2 regions of the Peribacillus sp. N1 genome follow, and region 2 is predicted to be linked to the other one. Evidence: riboswitches for the same ligand, from Rfam matches in the RefSeq annotation. Region 2 holds a riboswitch; the other holds the start of a gene.
The links. Region 2 has a riboswitch for FMN ahead of ribE (riboflavin synthase). Riboswitches for the same ligand answer to the same signal wherever they lie in the genome.

Region 1 (4,840 bases), on a different contig from region 2:
TGAATCAGCATCCTTTGTTCCTGTTCCATTCCACCGTGATAATAATTGACACTATCAATCCCGTTTTCCTGTAAAAATCTTGTGACAGATTCCGCCACTTTTTTAGAGGAAAAATAAATAATCCCGCTTCCGGTAAATTTTCTGACAAGCTCCAGCACACGTGCTAGCTTCTCATCGTAGCTGAACATTCGCTCGACAATAATTGCGATATTTTCCCGATCAACAGATGAGACCGTTTCATTGACCGGCTTAATATTGAGTTTACCAACGATATCCCTCCGGACCTCATCGGTTGCAGTTGCTGTCAGGGCAAGAGTCAACGGATTGTTCAATTCACGCCTCACTTCTCCTAAATTCAAATAATCCGGACGGAAATCATACCCCCATTGTGAGATGCAGTGAGCTTCATCTATGACGAACAAACCTATATCTATGGATTTCAAGGATTTTATTACACCCTCCAGGCTTAACATTTCAGGAGATAAAAAGATAAAACGATAACTATGCAACCGGTCGAAAGCTTTCCTTTTTTGATTTAATGTCAAAAAGGAGTTGAGGGTCAATACACTTTTTTCGCCACTCATCTTCAGCTGATCTGCTTGATCCTGCATTAATGATAATAATGGGGAGACAATTAGGACAGTCTTATTTAAAAGATAAGCCGGCAGCTGGTAGCATAATGATTTACCTGATCCGGTCGGTAGCATCGCTAAGGTATGATTGCCGGACATCAATGATTCAACCACTTCCTTTTGTCCAGGACGGAATTCATCAAAACCGAATTTTTCTTTGAGGACTCGTTCTATATTCATCATCACTCACCTATTTTCGCAAGTACAAGTCTTATTTGGAAAAAGCTTATCTCTTTATTATCGACCATCTGCTTGATTGCTTTAAGCTTTTTTGTTCCAAGTTCCTTAATAGCTTCAGCAATTTTCCTCTCATCCTCGATATTCACATAATCTGAAATCGGAAAACTCTTGTCCGATAAGACAATTTCTACGAGGTGATCTTCGATGGTGTTGACTTTCAATCTGCGGATTTCAGCAATTTCACCCAGACTTTTCCCTTCATGGATGTATCGTAAAGTAGCCTGTGTAGATTGTGTCAAATGAGGATTCCCACTACTTTTCCAATCATTTGTTAATGTGGACAAGAGAGGGTAATCCTTTCCCGTTTCCATTTCAGCAAGCATTTGATGCAATGAGTCAAGGAATGTAAAGCGGACATACTCTTCTTCTACATCCTTCCTTTTTGCAATCTGTTCAAACGTAAGTCCAATCCTGTTGATCCCGGTTATTTTCAAAATGAATATGTCTCGTTTCATATCACTTTGACTTTCTAAAAGGGATATCAGTTCATCATATAGATGTTGGGCAATCAATGCTCGATCCTGACGATTGGCATGTAAAAATTCCTTTACGAAGAATTGGATTTTGGGATTTCTTTGTATCGGATAAAAACGTCTTTCATTGTGGACAATATGGGATATGGTTTGAATGAGTAAGTTTAACCTTCCCCAGAAAACCGGGGTGATATTGTGATATTTCCAACCATTAATATACGCCGGAAAAGGATTATTTTTAAAGTAATCGACTAACATTCCCTCACCTTGCATACTAATTTCATATGCATCTGGTTTATCCGTTAATTTAATCAAGTCATGCTTAAGTAAATGTTCAATGTTTTGATTTAATTGCTGACGGGTAAATCGAGGTATTGTCCCAAAAATATCCGTTAGCCCGAATAAATGGGCATCCTGGATTGTTTGTGACGATTTCTTCCCTTGCAGCATATGGTATATAGCATAAATGGAGCGTTCGCCTTGAAATTTTTTTATCGCATATAGAATGATGGCCTGTAGATAATTATTCATGGGACTCACATCCTTGTTTCATTTAACCAATAAACCCATTGTAACAAATAACTGCAAAAATCGCCGTTATTATTGATGAATACAAGGAAAATTATGTGACTAAATGACGAATCATGGAAAGAACCAAGTTAAGTATTTCGATGTTTTCCGTTGACATTGTGCTACATGATAGTTATTATCAATACAATTTCTATTGAAAAGTTTGGCATTCGGTCTTACAATAAGAAAGAGATAATAATCTGAAATAAAAAGATTATCAGTTGTCAATCAACTTAGGAGGGGTTATATTCATGGCTAAATTTACTATTGTGGATAAAGAAACATGCATAGCTTGTGGAGCTTGCGGAGCAGCGGCACCAGATATATATGATTACGATGACGAAGGGATTGCATTTGTTACCCTTGACGATAACGAGGGAATCGTTGAAATTCCTGATGTACTTTTAGATGACATGATGGATGCATTTGAAGGATGCCCAACGGATTCTATTAAAGTTGCTGACGAGGCATTTGACGGAGATGCACTTAAATTCGAATAACGTACAAGCCATTTTCAATCGAAAATGGCTTTTTTTTGCCATCCCATTCCAAAATGAAACAGGCATAAAAAAACAACTGAATACAAATATCCGGTTGTTTTTTTATTTCTATCGTTAATGCCATTAAGCATTCTTATATAATGTTTGTTTATTGATCCATGTCTGTAATTTAATGAACAGCAACATGAATACGGATGTGATGAGTACGCCTTTTATCACATTGAAAGGCAAGATTGCCGTCGTAACGAGCTCTCTTGACTCGGGTGCCGACATTGCATCCCATCCCATAAAGAAGGTATAAGCCGGTAAGAAGACATAATAGTTTAAAACACTCATGAATACTGCCATGGAAACTGTTCCCGCAAGTAAAGCGAATGTCATCCCTTTTTTTGAATTGATTTTCTGAAATACATAATAAGTCGGCAAGACAAACAGTATTCCGGCTATGAAGTTAGCAATATGCCCCACAGGTACAGCAGTCAAGGTCCCTGTCATGACTAAATCCAATAGGTTCTTAATGAACTCGACTAGAATTCCAGCCATCGGTCCGAAAATCAATGCCGCCATCAGTGCTGGTATGTCGCTAAAATCAACATTGAGAAAAGGCGGGAATCCCGGAAACGGGAAATTTAAAAGCATCAATAAATAAGAAATGCTTCCCATCATGGCAAGTGTGACCGTTTTTTTCACTTTGTTCTTTTTCATAGGTCTCTCTCCTTCTTTTCCGATCTACCTGAAAAAGAGGTTAGGGTTCCAAAATATGTTGATGTTCAATAAAAAAACCTTTAATTCCAATAGAATTAAAGGGATAAATTAAAGGTTACATCAAACAAACGTTCAGCAAATAACTGTTGAAACGCACTCAGGAACCTCCATCTTCTCCCATCCAGACTATACTGTCGGCTTTGGAATTGCACCAAATCCTGCCTTGTAAGGCTCGCGGGCTTAGAAGAAGAAACTCTTCATCACCGCCGGTGGGGAATTGCGCCCCGCCCCGAAGATAGATCTATAAATTTTTTTTATACTTCCCATTATATCTGAATTACCTGTTTTTTGATAGCACTTTTTTTCTCAGTTGATTCATTCAGGATGATTATCGATCGTCACAGTGAATGGCTTAAAATAAATAGTGGATACAAAAATGAAAATTCGAAATAATGAAAATTTTTTTATACTATTCAATCCTTGATAAAGCCATTTATATCGCGACATTAAACAGATGATCAGAAGATCACCATTCTATTAAGCGCTTACATCCAGTTAAGCCAAATTGACATATTCAGCATTTCAATTGTAAAATTAACTGAAATTTAAGATAATTTTTTTCCTAGGAAGGTGTTAAGTCGTGTATCGGATTTTAGTAGCAGACGCCATTAAACCAGAAGGACTCGGACCGCTATCTGAGGCATCCAATATTCATCTCATTCAAAAGACCGTAGAGGAAGCTGCAAACGAACTTGATCAGATTGATGCAATTCTTGTAAGAAGTGCTACGAAGGTTTCAGAGGATTTAATGAACCGTATGCCGCAGCTAAAAATTATAGCACGCGCTGGTGTCGGTGTTGATAACATAGATATCCCCTCGGCGACAAAACGCGGGATTGTCGTGGTTAACGCACCTGACGGCAACACCATTTCAACAGCTGAACATACATTCGCCATGATGGCTTCATTAATGCGCCACATTCCGCAAGCTTATGCTTCACTGAAGAATGGGGAGTGGAAACGTTCTTCATATACGGGTACTGAACTTCGTGGTAAAACATTAGGAATAGTTGGCTTTGGACGTATCGGAGGGGAAATTGCCAAACGCGCTAAGGTATTCGGCATGGATGTCATTGTCTATGACCCGTTCCTTACTGTCGATCGTGCAAAGAAAATGTCCGTAACTGCCCTGCCGTTAGATGAATTGCTTCCTAAAGCAGACATCATTACTGTTCATACACCACTTACGAAAGAAACTAGAGGATTAATCAATAAAGAAAAACTGCTTACCTGTAAAAAAGGGGTTTATGTACTTAACTGCGCCCGGGGCGGTATTCTGGACGAAGATGATTTATATGAAATGTTAGTTCAAGGACATGTCGCAGGGGCGGCACTGGACGTTTTCGTCGAAGAACCTCCAATTGGCCATAAACTGCTTGAACTGGATAGCGTCATTGCTACACCTCATCTGGGTGCTTCAACTAAAGAAGCCCAATTAAATGTTGCCGTACAGGTTGCCCAGGAGGTATTGACCTATTTCGAAGGAAATCCAGTCTCAAGTTCGATCAACCTGCCAGCCATATCTAAAGAAGTGTTTGAAAAGGTACAGCCATTCTATCAACTTGTTCAGCAAATGGGATCCATTGCTTCTCAGTGCATGAATGAAGGAATTCAGGAGATCTCCGTTACGTATGCCGGAGAATCATTGGATTTCGATACA
Region 2 (4,840 bases):
TCCATTGCTCTTCTTCATCTTCATAGATGAATATGTCATGTTTGTCTCTCGTTGAATATAGGCAGCCCTCTGGGGATTCCTTTACATTCAGTTGATTCTTATGTGCGTCTCGTTTAAGGGGCTCGGCAAAGAAGGTCTTTTCGACATATTGGCTATACGCCTTTTCGGACATGGTACAACCTGCCGCTTTTTGGTGGCCGCCTCCATCGTACTTGCCAGCAACTTCAGAAACATCAATATCGTCGTGAATTGTCCGGAAGCTGATTCTTTTACTTCCAACCATCAGGATCGCTATATAATCAAGATGCGAGAACTCTTTCGACAGTTCATTACCCAATTCTGAGTGATATGACTCTGCATGGACCACACCAGCTGTATGGGGACCGACCGTAGCCTGATAGACTTCTCTTTTTTTCCTGTTTATGTACCGATCTACCCGACTCTCTTCAACATTCAGAAGGGTTTGCTCCACTTCGTCAAAAGTAAAACTTTCAGCCGTAGACAGCTTATTTGCAATTTTCATTTCGAATTCCTCTATCGGAATCATGAAAAACAGGTCATTCAATCGTTTTGCCGTTGTATTTTTATTGACTTCCCATTCCCAAGTATCGTATTGTCGGACCAATTCAACGAATTCAGCGACAATGCTTGAAGGTTCCAGGTATTTATTTTCAACTGCATACTGATAGAATAATGATGTCGCTGCCGTCTGTTTACCATCTTCCTGTTCGACAGTTACAGATGCCCAATCATGTTCGTTCAAATGCAATGCTGACTTATGATGATCGATCAGCAGCGCTTTGCCTCCATCTTCTACAAACTGAGTAATCATTTTTTCGTTATCTTCATCAACCGATAGATCAGTAACGATCAATGTATCTTCAAGCTTGGCCTGCTCAAGAAATGCTCCTACGTTCTGATTAAGGCGACCAATTGAATTATAACTTACCACTACTTCTTCTCCGAAGGCCAGCTTAGCTATAATGCCGCAGCCGACTCCATCTAAATCATTATGTGTAAAGAGATGGTACACACAAACCCCTCCTAGTAACTAATAAATTTACTTTTCCCTAAAGACATGAATTTCAATTGCAATCTTTACAATTGTAGCATAATCATATCCGCATATTTTATCATGCTTCCATTACGTGATGCTTTTGTTCGTTTTTTTTTTCGAAAAATCCCCTGATGATTCTTTATTTTCCATAATTTATAACGTCCATTACTTTGAAGTCGAGGTTTTTCCATTGAAGAGGTTGCTGTGAGTGGTGAAGATCAGCATTCACTAATCGATCAAATGGCTAGGAATTTTACGAACTTTGAAGAATTGCTTAATGGTTTAAAAAGCCAGACCCAATCCGACAAATGATCCGGTACATCAAAAAAAGCCGCAGGGACGTTATTCCCTGCGGCTTCCTTATACCAAATCACTGTTCAATCAATTTTCCAAGGTTGGCCATTTCAATTGCACTAACGGCCGCTTCATAGCCTTTGTTACCTGATTTTGTTCCTGCACGTTCAATCGCTTGTTCAATATTTTCAGTTGTCAGCAAACCGAAGATAACCGGTACACCCGTTTCCAAGGAAACGGAAGCCATGCCTTTAGCCGCTTCATTACAGACATAATCATAATGTGAAGTGGCACCCCTGATTACCGTTCCAAGACCGATTACCGCATCATATTTACCTGTATTCACAAGTTTTTTTGCAATTAACGGTAGTTCAAAAGCACCCGGGACCCAAGCGATGTCAACATCATTCTCATCAACGCCATGACGCTTAAGGCCATCCAATGCCCCTCCTAAAAGCTTGCTTGTGATAAACTCATTAAATCTTCCTACCACGATACCGACTTTCAATCCTGATCCGATTAATTGTGCTTCAATAGTTTTCCCCATGTCCAATTCCTCCTAATTTTAAAAAACAATATAATTTTTTGTTCTGTAAGATGTAATTACTTAAATCCTCAAGCTTTCGGGATGTTCAGTTCAAGCTCCTGGTTCCCGATAGTATCATTTTGTTGAAGATACCGAATCAAATCGGCTATCGTAATGAACTTCAGGTTGAATTTATCAGCGATGACTTCTAAATCGGATACCCGGGCCATCGATCCATCTTCATTCATGATTTCACAAATGACACCAGCTGGAGCGGCACCGCATAACTTCGCCAAGTCCACCGATGCCTCTGTATGTCCCGCCCTCCTTAATACGCCGCCTTCTTTTGCGACTATCGGAAAAGTGTGACCAGGCCTTTGGAAATCTTCAGCGACCGAATCTTCATTAAGAAGCTCAAGGATGGTTAAGGACCTTTCAAAAGCACTGATTCCTGTAGAGGTGCTTTTATGATCGACACTTACCGTAAAAGCAGTGCCATGATGATCGGTATTTTCTCCAACCATAGGATGCAGTTTCAATTTCGCTGCCAGTTCTTCAGTGATGGTTGTACATATCAAACCACGTCCATGAGTCGCCATGAAATTAATCGCTTCCGGTGTCGCCTTTTCGGCCAGCACTACAAAATCCCCTTCATTTTCACGGTCTTCATCATCGGATACGATTACTACCTTGCCTGCCTTCAAATCTTCTATCGCTTCTTCTATTGTATGGAACATCATTACACCGCCCTTTTATTAGAATCCATGCTCTGCCAAAAACTCTAAATTCAGTCCTGGTTTTGGATTGCCATTTTTCATTTGATGTATTATATATTTCCCTATCATGTCGTTTTCGATGTTAACGATATCGCCAGCCGCTTTTTGTCCCAATATGGTGTCCTGATGAGTCAATGGAATCAGTGATACAGTCAATAGGTTCCTTTCGATCCCAAATATCGTCAAGCTCGTTCCATCAATGGCCACGGATCCTTTTGGAATGCAAAAGGCACTGAGCCCCTCCTCCAATTGGATTACATAATAAACGGCATTTTCTTTCCGTTCTTTTTTGATGATCGTTCCGGTTCCGTCGATATGACCTGAAACAAAATGACCGCCAAACCTTCCCTGTGCACTCATGGCTCGTTCAAGATTCACAGGTGATCCCAATTTCAATGTCCGTATCGAGGAAGCTTTGACCGTTTCCGGCATCACGTCGACCGTAAACAAACTTTTAGTGAAGGACGTTACCGTTAAGCAGACCCCGTTTACTGAAATACTATCCCCCAGATGAACATCTTCAAGGATTTTTTCAGAACGAATCGATAACTCCATACTGCTTTTTCCTTTGTTCATGGAATGAACGGTACCGATATCCTCAATGATTCCCGTAAACATGTTTTTCCCCCTTTTATAAAATATAAAAAACCCCTTAGGATGACCTAAGGAGTTAGCAGGAGAAATGAGTGAAAAAATTGTATACCTAAAAAGCCTAATATTTTCATTTTTGAAAAATTAGGCGTACGTATACACTTGGGTTCCACACGTCCTTCTCCCATCCAGACTTTACTGTCGGCTTTGGAATCTCACCAAATCCTGCCTTTAACAGGCTCGCGGGCTTAGAATTTCTTCATCACCGCCGGTTGGGATTTTCACCCGACCCCGAAGGACTAAAATAATATGAATCTTTGAATATTTTATCACCATAAAGTGAAGATGTAAAATTTCTAACCTTAAATGGTTCAATTGTTACAGAAACTTCCTCTCTTTATGGAAAAACGACCTCCAAAGTCCCCGATGTGCTCCAAAGAGGTTAATCAGGCTAAATATGTGGAATAGGGTTAGAGGATCACAATTCATATAAGGAGGAAGCCTTATGCTTATTTCCATCATCAACTTGATTTTCTATCTGTTCGTCGTCACGATGAATTTTTTAGCTAATTACCTGCCATTGAACGGCCAGACATCAGGAGAGATTTCCGATAAACTTGATGTCCTTTTCACTCCTGCAGGATATGTATTTTCCATATGGGGCTTGATCTATTTCCTGCTCGCCATCTGGGTATTCAGGCAGTTTTTAAGCAAACACCAAAACAGCCCTGCTTATAAGGCATCCTTCCCTTGGTTCGCTTTAAGCTGTGTCTTGAATGGCGCTTGGCTTTTGGCTTGGCACTATGAGCACTTTTTGTTATCCGTATTCATTATCATTGCTCTTTTGGCTACTTTAATGGTCATTTATACTAACGTAAAAAAAGTGAAGCATGCGTCTTTCGACCTATTTCCGTTTTCCGTTTATACAGGCTGGGTAAGTGTTGCAACGATTGCTGACATTTCTTATTACCTCACGTATATCAAATGGGACGGTTTTGGGGTTTCCAGTTCAACCTGGACGATCGTCCTGCTGATTGCAGCAACAATCCTGGCTTTTGTCTTTGCAGGTAAAAACCGGGATTGGTGCTATCCTCTCGTATTCGTTTGGGCGTTCATAGGCATCGGGATACGAAATAGCTCCGCCTATCCGGTAATTACGGACATTTCTTATATACTGGCTGTCATCACTTTTATCGTATCCATCACCATCTTCATTAAAAGTAGAAGGAATATGGTAGCCTAAAATGCTTGCTGAAGATCTTGCCAGACATCCTGCCAAGCTTCTAGGCCAACTGAGAGACGGACCAGCTGGTCACTGATGCCCATTTGTTTCCGTGAATCATCAGGAACTGCAGAGTGCGTCATGGTAGCGGGATGCTGGATCAATGTTTCGGCATCCCCAAGACTTACGGCAATTTTGATTAGTTTCAATTTATTTAGGAATTCCTGTGCATCCTGTTTTGTGCCATGCAATTCGAAAGAGATAAGGCCGCCGCCATGTTTCATCTGTTTTTGCATTATATAATGATCCGGTGAAGCTTCATCACCTGGATAATATACCTTTTTCACTTTTGGATGTTTCTTAAGTTCATGAAA

Region 1: another riboswitch for FMN. It lies ahead of ACYP5M_RS07615 (ECF transporter S component); the one in region 2 lies ahead of ribE (riboflavin synthase).

The regions. Positions count from the first base shown of each region.
Region 1 is NZ_BAAHZO010000001.1:1,585,747-1,590,586, forward strand. It holds gene ACYP5M_RS07600 (RecQ family ATP-dependent DNA helicase) at 1-812, opposite strand, end outside; gene ACYP5M_RS07605 (YpbB family protein) at 815-1,876, opposite strand; gene ACYP5M_RS07610 (ferredoxin) at 2,167-2,415, shown strand; gene ACYP5M_RS07615 (ECF transporter S component) at 2,539-3,120, opposite strand; FMN riboswitch at 3,286-3,421, opposite strand; gene serA (phosphoglycerate dehydrogenase) at 3,761-4,840, shown strand, end outside.
Region 2 is NZ_BAAHZO010000004.1:177,521-182,360, reverse strand. It holds gene ACYP5M_RS16710 (DHH family phosphoesterase) at 1-1,033, opposite strand, end outside; gene ribH (6,7-dimethyl-8-ribityllumazine synthase) at 1,428-1,898, opposite strand; partial or broken gene ribB (3,4-dihydroxy-2-butanone-4-phosphate synthase) at 1,976-2,614, opposite strand; gene ribE (riboflavin synthase) at 2,633-3,271, opposite strand; FMN riboswitch at 3,417-3,547, opposite strand; gene ACYP5M_RS16690 (TspO/MBR family protein) at 3,750-4,487, shown strand; gene megL (methionine gamma-lyase) at 4,484-4,840, opposite strand, start outside.